One region of the Enterobacter asburiae genome, then DNA from elsewhere that is predicted to be linked to it. Evidence: predicted binding sites of a transcription regulator. Region 1 holds the regulator's gene; each other region holds the start of a gene.

Region 1 (3,279 bases):
CAGCCAGGCATAAGTCTGAAAATCCCCTTTATCGCCCTTTTCATGTAGCACAGAGTGCAGTCCTGCGCGATAGCTGTTTCCGCAGGGTTGCCAGTTCTGCTATTATTGCCCTTATCCGTGGCCGAATTGCGCCACCATACTATTAAGTTTCAAGAGGTTATTTTACTCATGGCAATCATCGGCATTTTCTTTGGCAGTGATACCGGCAATACCGAAAATATCGCAAAAAACATTCAAAAACAGCTCGGTAAAGACGTTGCTGATGTGCATGACATCGCCAAGAGCAGCAAAGAAGATCTGGAAGGCTATGACATTCTGCTGCTGGGTATCCCAACCTGGTACTACGGTGAAGCCCAGTGCGACTGGGATGATTTCTTCCCGACGCTGGAAGAAGTGGACTTCAACGGTAAGCTGGTCGCCCTGTTTGGCTGTGGCGATCAGGAAGACTACGCTGAATACTTCTGTGACGCGCTGGGCACCATCCGCGATATCATTGAGCCGAATGGCGCGGTTATCGTAGGCCACTGGCCGACCGCCGGTTACCACTTTGAAGCGTCTAAAGGCCTGGCCGATGACAATCATTTCGTGGGTCTGGCCATCGACGAAGACCGTCAGCCAGAGCTGACTGCAGAGCGCGTAGAGAAATGGGTTAAGCAGATCCGTGAGGAACTGCACCTGGACGATATTCTGAACGCCTGATTTTTATCACGGCGCAGCGGCGGCTGCGCCCGTGCTCCAGGTCAAACCGATTAAATTAATCGCTACAATCTTTTAACTTTTTCGCCCAGACCTGTACAATGTCTCCCTGATAAAATGTGGTTTTCCATTGAGCAAGTTTGTTGGTGATACCCCATTTTTATAAGCATATTTTGCCTGAGACTTGCAGTTTTCATTTAGCCATGGCAGTTCTATAATGAGACGCATTATCCCGGGTGCATTTTCTGTCACTTCCTACAGAAGTGAATCGTTTAGCAACAGGACAGATTCCGCATGACTGACAACAATACCGCATTAAAGAAGGCTGGCCTGAAAGTAACGCTTCCTCGGTTAAAAATCCTTGAAGTGCTTCAGGGTCCAGACAATCACCATGTCAGTGCGGAAGACCTTTATAAACGTCTTATTGACATGGGTGAAGAGATTGGGCTGGCTACCGTCTATCGCGTGCTGAACCAGTTTGATGACGCGGGCATTGTTACCCGTCATAATTTCGAAGGCGGTAAATCTGTTTTCGAACTGACCCAGCAGCAGCACCACGATCACCTGATCTGCCTCGATTGCGGCAAGGTCATTGAATTCAGCGATGATTCCATTGAATCACGCCAGCGTGAAATCGCGGCGCGTCATGGCATCCGCCTGACCAACCACAGCCTGTACCTTTACGGTCACTGCGCTGAAGGCGACTGCCGCGAAGACGACCACGCGCACGACGCGAAATAATCAGTATTCATACTCTGAGCCAGCCGCAAGGTTGGCTTTTTTTTGCCTAAAAAAGCCCGGTAAGCGCAGCGCTTACCGGGCGTAAAGCACTTATTTATTGTTATTGCGTATCTCGTTCCAGATCTTATCGCAACGCTTCGCCACTTCCTGATCGTTACCGGTTTTACGCGCCTGGATACAGGCCTGGTAATCCATGACGCGGACGTTCTCCTGGGTCGCGAACTGCTCGTGCGCTTTCTCTTTCTTCAGCACGTTCAGCACGCTCTGACAGGCTTCAATCTTCTCCGGCGATCCTTCCGCAGTGTTAATGCAGGCGCTATACGCCTCCTTCAGACGGGTGTCCTCTTTCGGCGCCTGCGTCTGAGCGCACGCCACCAGCCCTGATGCCAGCAGCGCGACGATTACGATTTTTTTCATCATGTGCAGTCTCCATACCGGCGGGACTCAGCCCGCCGGTGCGTTCATCAGAAGATGGTGAATGGGGCGATAACCATGAATTTCACGTCACGTTCATCCTGGAAGATGTTGCCGTAACCGCCCGCATAGCTCGGGATATCAGAGTGGTTGTCATACTGGGTGAAGTGCAGTTTGAACATCGTGCCTTTCGCGCGGCCATCCTGCAGGGTATAGATAGCATCGAGGCTGTAGGAAGACTCTTTCAGGCGATAGTTGGGATCGTAGTATGCATCCGGCGTGGCCATATCGGCAGGTTTTGCGTCCCAGGCGTAAGCGTAAGAAGCGCCCACTGCCCAGCCAGGCAGGTTCCAGTTTTTCAGATCATACATTGCGCCGAAGAAGACCGCTTTCTCGCCGTCGGCGTTGAAGTCAGAACGGTTATCCCACCAGATATCAAGACGACCGTTGGAGGAGGCGTAGGTCGGGGTCATACGCTGCAGGAAGTAGCCCTGCTGCCCTTCCGCCTTCACCCATGTGCCTTCCAGACGCAAATCAACCTGACCAACCTTGTAGCCGAAGGTTAACGCCTGCAGCCACGCGGTGCCGTCATAAATGTCGTTGACGCCACCGTTGCTGACCTTGTCGCGCGTACCGTAGAACTGGTAGCTGGTGCTCAGCGGGCTACCCACGACATCGAATTTATAGCTGGCCTTGGCAAAATACTGATCGATATAGCCCTGTGCCTGACCGAATGCCGCTTCAAGCACCAGATCGTTTTTGAAGTCGTACTTCGCGCCCAGCGAGTGCAGGTAATCGACTTTGGTTTTTTTATCGTTCTGGTAGAACTTGTCCATTTCGATGTGCCACGGCGCTTTGTACTCGTTGGTCCACATATAGGAGAAGCTCAACGCGCCCGCATCACCGTAGTCAAAGTTCGCCCCGGCTTCTGCACCCTGATAGGTACCCGGCATAAAGCTCCAGTGCGGTGCTAACAGAGTCTGGCCAGTTGGCTGAATATAACCGCCGCGCGCCCAAACCGGACCGTATTTAAATTTTGCAGCGGCTTTGTAAAGGCTGATACCGCTCTTATCCCCGGACCAGTCTTCTTTATAGGCTTTATTGCTGGAGGAGAAGGCAATTTCGTTCGGGTGCGCGCTGTCGCCGTTTTCCGCCATTTCAATCGCGGTAAACGCAGCAATATCCAGACCGAACATATCCGCGGCATAGCCTGACTGGAAGTCCAGGTTGGCGTTCCAGGTGGAGTGAGAAAGGTTGGTTTTGTATTTGTCTTCGGTGACGTCTTTACGGTCACGTTCACGCTGCCAGTAATAAATACCGCCCGTGAGGGTAGAATCGTCGATGAAGCCTGCCGCTTTCGCCTCTGGTGTCACCACCAGGCCCGACATTGCTGTTACACCGGCAATAGCCAGCGCCAGCGCACTACGT
Region 2 (3,279 bases), 1.5 Mb from region 1:
TCCCCGACGCCGCTGATATAGGCGGCGGTCAGGGCGTACATCAGGAACATCATGCTAAAGCCGGTTATCCACTGGCCGTAGCGTCCCAGATAGCGCGCCGCAAGCGAACCCAGACCGGTGTCGGCGGGCACGTGCTGGTAAACCTCAAGCAGCAGCAGGGCGGTGTAGCACATCAGCGCCCAGAGCGTACCCAGCAGCAGCAGGGTCATGCCAAATCCCACGCCCGCGGCTGCCAGGGCATTGCCAGCATTCCTGCGCCAATCGTCGTTCCGGCGACGATAAAAATACTTCCCAGGGTTCTGTTTTTCACGCTTTCCTCTACAACGATGCTTAACCGCGACAAAATCTGCGGCGCAGAGTAAGGGAAAAGCCTTAATTCGTCAAATCACCGTTACAAGTAGTGTAATGAATAATTTACGGATTATTGTCGCTCTGATCCTTTTTAGGCGGATGCCTACTTCATAAGGGCAATGTTGCTGGGCGACATTCCGGCGTAACGTAAACAATAAATATAAATTATCAAATTAAGTGAGAGTTTATGGCTGGGGAGAATCCCTTCACCGCGGCATGGAGCCGGGGAGGTAACCTGTTGTGCCATGGCCACTGGATAATCAGCTGGCAGAACCAACCCCTGATACTTCCCGAGTCCCGTCGCGAAAAGGATATGGGCACCTGGGCAATCTATTCGGTTATCGATCCTGAAGATGAAACCTTTGCGCAAGGCTTACAGGAAGATGAGTGGATCGTTGAGAATGTCGACTGGTTAACGGATATGTTCTTCGAGGTGGGTATTCCGCTGGAGACGTCCAGCTACCGCTATTTTTACCAGGCGGTGAATCCTCATGACTGGTGCTGCACCAGCTGTGCGGGGTGTATGTAAATTAACGCGGTGCCGGAAACCGGCACCGCGCTGAAATTAATTCTGCGTATCGAGAGTGGAAAGTTCTTTATCAATAAAGTAAAGACCTTCGCCGGATTTACCCACCAGAGATAATTTATCCAGTACGGATTTAAACAGCTTCTCTTCTTCGTGTTGCTCAGCGACGTACCACTGCAGGAAATTAAAGGTTGGATAATCCTGGCTGGTCATCGCGGCATGGACCAGTTCGTTAATTTTCTGCGTGATCAGCTGCTCGTGCTCGTAGGTGGCGCGGAACAGTTCATCGAGAGAATTATACTCAGCGAAAGGTGAAGCCACGGTTTCAATGCGCGGCAGGCTGCCCGTATCCGTAAGATAATCAAACAGACGCTGCATGTGTGTCATCTCTTCCTGAGCGTGACGACGCAGAAACGCGGCCGCACCTTCGAAGCTGTGGTAGCTGCACCAGGCGCTCATCTGCTGGTAGAGCAGGGATGAAAAAAGCTCAAGGTTCATTTGCGCGTTGAGCTTGTCGATCATTTCAGTTTTCAGCATGGTGACGCTCCGGATTATTATTTCTGGTTCACAATGAGCGACACTATAATTTGTTATTTAATTATTTGCAAAACGTAAAATTTTTATTTTATTTATTTAAAATACGAATGGGAATAAAACGCATTGGCGATTTTTATAACTTATTAATGAGAATTATTTTTGTTCGTAATGAAATAAACTGCCAGCAAACGCTGGCAGCGTTGATTAATACCACGGATTATTTGACTTAGGATTAACGGCGTAACCCATACATTTATACTGGATAGTCACGCTCTCGTTCAGGCACAAAGAGCCGCTCGTCAGGGTGCAGGTTTTAATGGGCTGACCATAGGCTGAGGCAGTGGCATACCCCATGCTCTGACACGCTTTTGCCGCCGTGCCGTTATTTACATACTCATCGGAATACGCATTTTGCAGCGCTGCCTGGCCGTAGTCGAGGCGGACGATGCCGTTCGGCGCGTCGCGGCTGCTGACTTCAGCCTGGCGGTTGATACTACACCCCGCGAGCAGCAGGATTGTGCCGGCTACAATGACTCTTTTCATGGTTCGCTCTGAGTGGATGGAAATACCTTATCGTACCCGCAGATGCCCGCTGCAATGCCTGGAATAGCCGGACAATCTGCCCTCACTCTTCGCAACGGGTCAGAGGGGAGCGCTATCAGGCCAAACCCTGATAAAAATGTGATAGCCATCACAAAAAGATTGATTTTTGTGATGGTGGTCATATTATAAGCACGTTGACAATAAAGTTGTATAACAAGTTAATGGAGCATCATCGTGAAACTGCGCAAAATCCTGAAAAGCATGTGGGCCAATTACTGCCGCACGTTCAAAGACGTGCCGCCGGGCGCCATGTTCTGATAAAAAAACCTGCTTCGGCGGGTTTTTTTGTACCTGCTGACGATGAAGGGAAGATGTCAGGGGGCGTGTTTTGCTACTATGGCGGCCTTTAAATAAGGAGAAAGCCCCCATGTCACAAAACCTGAGCGCCGATCAGGAACTAGTCTCTGACGTTGTCGCCTGTCAGCTGGTTATCAAACAAATCCTTGATGTTCTGGACGTGATTGCGCCGGTTGAAGTGCGCGAGAAGATGTCTACGCAGCTGAAGAACATCGATTTTGCCAGCCATCCTGCTGCCGCTGACCCGGTTACGCTTCGTGCGATCCAGAAAGCCATCGCGCTGATTGAACTGCGATTCACGCCGCAGGGTGAGTCCCACTAAAGCATGGAAAGGGGCGACAGCATATGTCGCCCTTTGATGCGGTTAAAAGAACGTCTGGACCAGCAGGTAGCTCGCCGCGCACGCGCAGCTTACCCCAATCAGCCCTGGCAGAATAAAGCTGTGGTTGATGATAAATTTGCCGATGCGGGTGGTGCCTGAACGGTCAAAGCCGATGCAGGCCAAATCACTGGGATAGGTCGGCAGGACAAAATAGCCGTATGACGCCGGGAAAAAGGCGATCAGCATTTTCGGGTCGATGCCGAGCATCAGGCCCATTGGCGCAACGGCCGTCAGCGCAGCCGCCTGGCTGTTCACCAGTTTTGACACCAGAAACAGCACAATGGCATACGTCCACGGGTGGCTCTTCACCACGCCTTCCAGCGCCAGCTTTAACTCATCGAGATGCGCCTGGAAAAAGGTATCGCTCATCCATGCCACGCCGAACACCGAGAAGATCGCGACCATACCGGCCTTGAACACCGCGCCGTTGGAAATGGCCGACGCATTGACCTTACAGGCCATCAGCATCACGGCGCCCGCAATTAGCATCATCATCTGAATGACAAGGTTCATCGACAGCGCCGTCATTTTGCCTTTTACCTCAAAGGCGGGGCGCAGTTCAGGGAATGCCCCCAGCAAAACG
Region 3 (3,279 bases), 590 kb from region 1:
TGGATGATGACCTCCACTACCGCCGCGTGCAGCTGGTAGCTGTCGCGGACCGGGGCGGAACACCCTTCGATGTAGCTGACGTAGCTGCCTTCATCCGCGACCAGAATCGTGCGTTCGAACTGGCCGGTTTTTTCGGCATTGATGCGGAAATAGGTGGAAAGCTCCATCGGACAGCGCACGCCTTTCGGCACATAGATAAAGGTGCCGTCAGAGGCTACCGCCGCGTTGAGCGCCGCAAAGAAGTTGTCGTTAGAGGGCACCACGGTCCCAATGTACTTTTTCACCAGTTCCGGATGATCGTGAATCGCTTCGCCGAAGGAGCAGAAAATGATCCCCTGCTCTGCCAGCTTCTCGCGGTAGGTGGTCGCCACCGAGACGGAGTCGAAAATGGCGTCCACCGCCACCTCTCTCCCTTCACGCACGGGCACGCCAAGCTGGTTAAAGGCTTCTTCCACTTCTTTGCTGAGGAAGTTGTTCTCCGCACCGGTTTGCTGCACCGCGCCGGGCTGCGAGGCGCAGGTATCGTCACAGCTGCCGCAGGACGGCGCAGAGTAGTAGCTGTAATCCTGATAGTTCAGCTTGTCATAATGCGCTTTCAGCCAGTGCGGCTCTTCCATCTCCAGCCAGGCGCGGAAGGCGCTCAGGCGGAACTCCAGCATCCACTCCGGCTCGTTACGTTTCGCCGAGATCGCCCGCACGACATCTTCGTTAATGCCTTTCGCCAGCTCATCGGTCTGCAGCTGGGTGAAGAACCCCTCTTTATAGTTGAGGTGCCCACCGCTCCAGGTATTTACATCACTCGTTGCTTCAGTATTACGAGACATAGTTCCGCCTATACCCCAAAGCTTTCGCCGCAGCCGCATTCGTTCTGGGCTTTCGGGTTATGAAATTTGAATAACTGGTTTAAGCCTTCGCGGACGTAGTCCACTTCGGTACCGTCAATAAACGGCATGGCCTGCAGCGCGACGTACAGTTTCGCGCCGTCCGTCTCGAACACCAGGTCATCTTTCTCGGGCTCGGTGACGGTATCGAGCACGTAGCCGAAACCCGCGCAGCCGGTCTGTTTGACGCCCAAACGTACGCCGAGGATCTCGGGCTTTTTCGCCACCAGCTCGTGAATATGTGCCGCCGCCGCTGGCGTGAGCGTTAAGCCGCGCCAGGCAAAATCGGCAGGATTAAAGGTTTCTGAATGCAGTTCCATAGGTCCACCTCATCTGATAAGCCATCAGGGCATAACACCATGTTAGTGATAACGATTATCACTTCAACCCTCTGTCAGCAGGGGCATTCGGCTAAACCGCCCTTTTTGCCTACTTTTATTAAGCATAGACCCTGTGAGAGGATGCAGTCAGGATGGATGTATTTGTTCAATGCATTGATTAATAATGCATTTCATCGCGGCATTTATGACGGGGAAGAGAAAAGTAAAATATGCATCGGAAATGCCTATTTTTGAGATAGCTTTTGCTCAGAAAATGACTAAAACAAAAAAAGCCCCTCTGGGCCTCTGAAGATCAGTGATGAAATGAGACAGCAAACCCCTGTTCACGCCAGTGATCGAGCTGTTCCTGCTGGCGAGGCGTTGGGGATTTCCCCGTCCAGACGAAGATTTTTTGCCCAGGGAACAGTTCAGGACGCGGCGAATCAATGGGTTCCGCCAGGACGTCAATGTGCCAACCCTTCTGCGATAAGCGCGCGGCTTCCAGCCACAGGTGGGTGCGGTCATCGCATTCCCAGCCTATCAGGAGCGCGTCTTTACCGATTTTTTTGCGGGATTCCGCCAGGCTTGCAATGGCGAATTCGATCAGTACGCCGTCAAACAGGCTCGCCATGTGGCGCACGGTGTTTTGATCCTGATTCATGCGCTGACGAACGGGAGAAATGATATTGTCAATCAGCGCGTCTATCGCGTGATCGCGGCGGAATTCGCCCATTTTGGCGCGCAGCTTTGCCGGGCTGGCGTAACGCAGAACGGTCATCATCTCTTCCTGGAACGAAACCCAGTTGCCCTGAGTCAACACTTCTTTGTTTTCCAGCAAAGCTTTGACTTTTCCGACCGAGACGCCGCTTTTCATCAGGCGCTTGATCTCTTCAATGCGCAGGATATCTTCATCGTCAAACTGACGATGACCCCCTTCGCTTCGCTGCGGCTTCAACAATCCATAACGGCGCTGCCAGGCACGCAGCGTAACGGGGTTGATACCGCATCGTTCGGCCACTTCGCCGATACTGTAATAGGCCATTAACTCCCTCACGCTCAGAACTTCCATACCTAACTGCACCAACCTTATCAGATTGTACACACCATTTGTATAACTAAGACCGCATTTTGAATGGGTGAACGGGGTTCTTTCCCATCCACCTGTTAATACATTGTTGTATAAAATTTACCATTCGTACAGTTAACTCTGCCGGAATGTGTACAGCTTTATCAGAAGTCGAACTTTTTCTCCGGCCACGCAATCGCGGGAATACCGCCGTGTCGCGGGCTGGCAAAAAGATGTCCCTGGAACTGGGAAATCCCCGCGGACTCCAGCCACATCCACTCTTCAGCCTTCTCTACCCCTACCGCGCAGAACTGGATCTCAAGCGAGGAACAGCATTTGATAATCGCCTGAATAATGGCCTGCCGGGGGCCACTTTTATGCACGTTCGCGACCAGATCGCGATTAATCTTAATTCTGTCCGGCTGGAACTGCGCCAGCAGCTGCAGACCGGCAAAACCGGCGCCAAAGTGATCGATCGTCACGCTAATACCCGCGCTTTTTAACTGCCTGACCGAATCCGTGAATTCATCAAAACGGGAAATGGCTTCGCTCTCGGTGAACTCCACCACAATTTGCTCGGGGACAAACCCATTGGCTTCAATCGCGGTGAGCAGGAAATCCACGGCGTTGGGAATGTTGACCAGCGTCATGGGCCGCAGGTTGAGGGATAACGTCTGGTCCTGGAGCCCCAGCGCGCTGGCCATGGACAGCGCCACCTGCTTGCTGTGTAAATCAGATGCGTACACCTCGTCACGCGGCAAATTGGCAAAGTAATCTCCCGGAGCGCCGCCGTCAGGCGTGCGGAGAAGCGCCTCCCAGGAGACGACCTGCTGCATAAACGGATCGACTATCGGCTGGAACGCAAAGCTGCAATCCGCCCCTTTTGCGACCACCTCGGGCTGAGCGGACAGGCGCGTTTCTTCGCGAACGAACTCCCAGGAATCCGCAGGCGGCAGTTCAAAATAGTTCGCTTTTTCCGTGGCCTCGACAAAGGTGCGGAAAAACTGCAGCG

Evidence for each region. The regulator Fur, encoded in region 1, represses iron uptake genes when iron is present. The targets are predictions, from matches to a motif close to ATAATAATGAGAACNACTATCAA.
Region 2: ftnA (non-heme ferritin) is a predicted target of Fur. The motif match lies at 1,555-1,577, and genes of this name have one in related genera.
Region 3: sufA (Fe-S cluster assembly scaffold SufA) is a predicted target of Fur. The motif match lies at 1,241-1,263, and genes of this name have one in related genera.

Annotation. Positions count from the first base shown of each region.
Region 1 covers NZ_CP011863.1:401,173-404,451, reverse strand. Annotated here, with positions in the region: gene ybfE (LexA regulated protein) at 1-13, shown strand, start outside; gene fldA (flavodoxin FldA) at 169-699, shown strand; gene fur (ferric iron uptake transcriptional regulator) at 991-1,437, shown strand; gene chiQ (ChiQ/YbfN family lipoprotein) at 1,528-1,854, opposite strand; gene chiP (chitoporin ChiP) at 1,902-3,279, opposite strand, start outside.
Region 2 covers NZ_CP011863.1:1,932,654-1,935,932, reverse strand. Annotated here, with positions in the region: partial or broken gene tyrP (tyrosine transporter TyrP) at 1-310, opposite strand, end outside; gene ACJ69_RS09525 (hypothetical protein) at 539-880, shown strand; gene ftnA (non-heme ferritin) at 917-1,414, opposite strand; gene yecR (YecR family lipoprotein) at 1,619-1,957, opposite strand; gene azuC (stress response protein AzuC) at 2,192-2,275, shown strand; gene ACJ69_RS09510 (DUF2766 family protein) at 2,385-2,636, shown strand; gene ACJ69_RS09505 (anaerobic C4-dicarboxylate transporter) at 2,679-3,279, opposite strand, start outside.
Region 3 covers NZ_CP011863.1:994,444-997,722, reverse strand. Annotated here, with positions in the region: gene sufB (Fe-S cluster assembly protein SufB) at 1-824, opposite strand, end outside; gene sufA (Fe-S cluster assembly scaffold SufA) at 833-1,201, opposite strand; gene ACJ69_RS04905 (MerR family transcriptional regulator) at 1,515-2,243, opposite strand; gene ACJ69_RS04900 (diguanylate phosphodiesterase) at 2,432-3,279, opposite strand, start outside.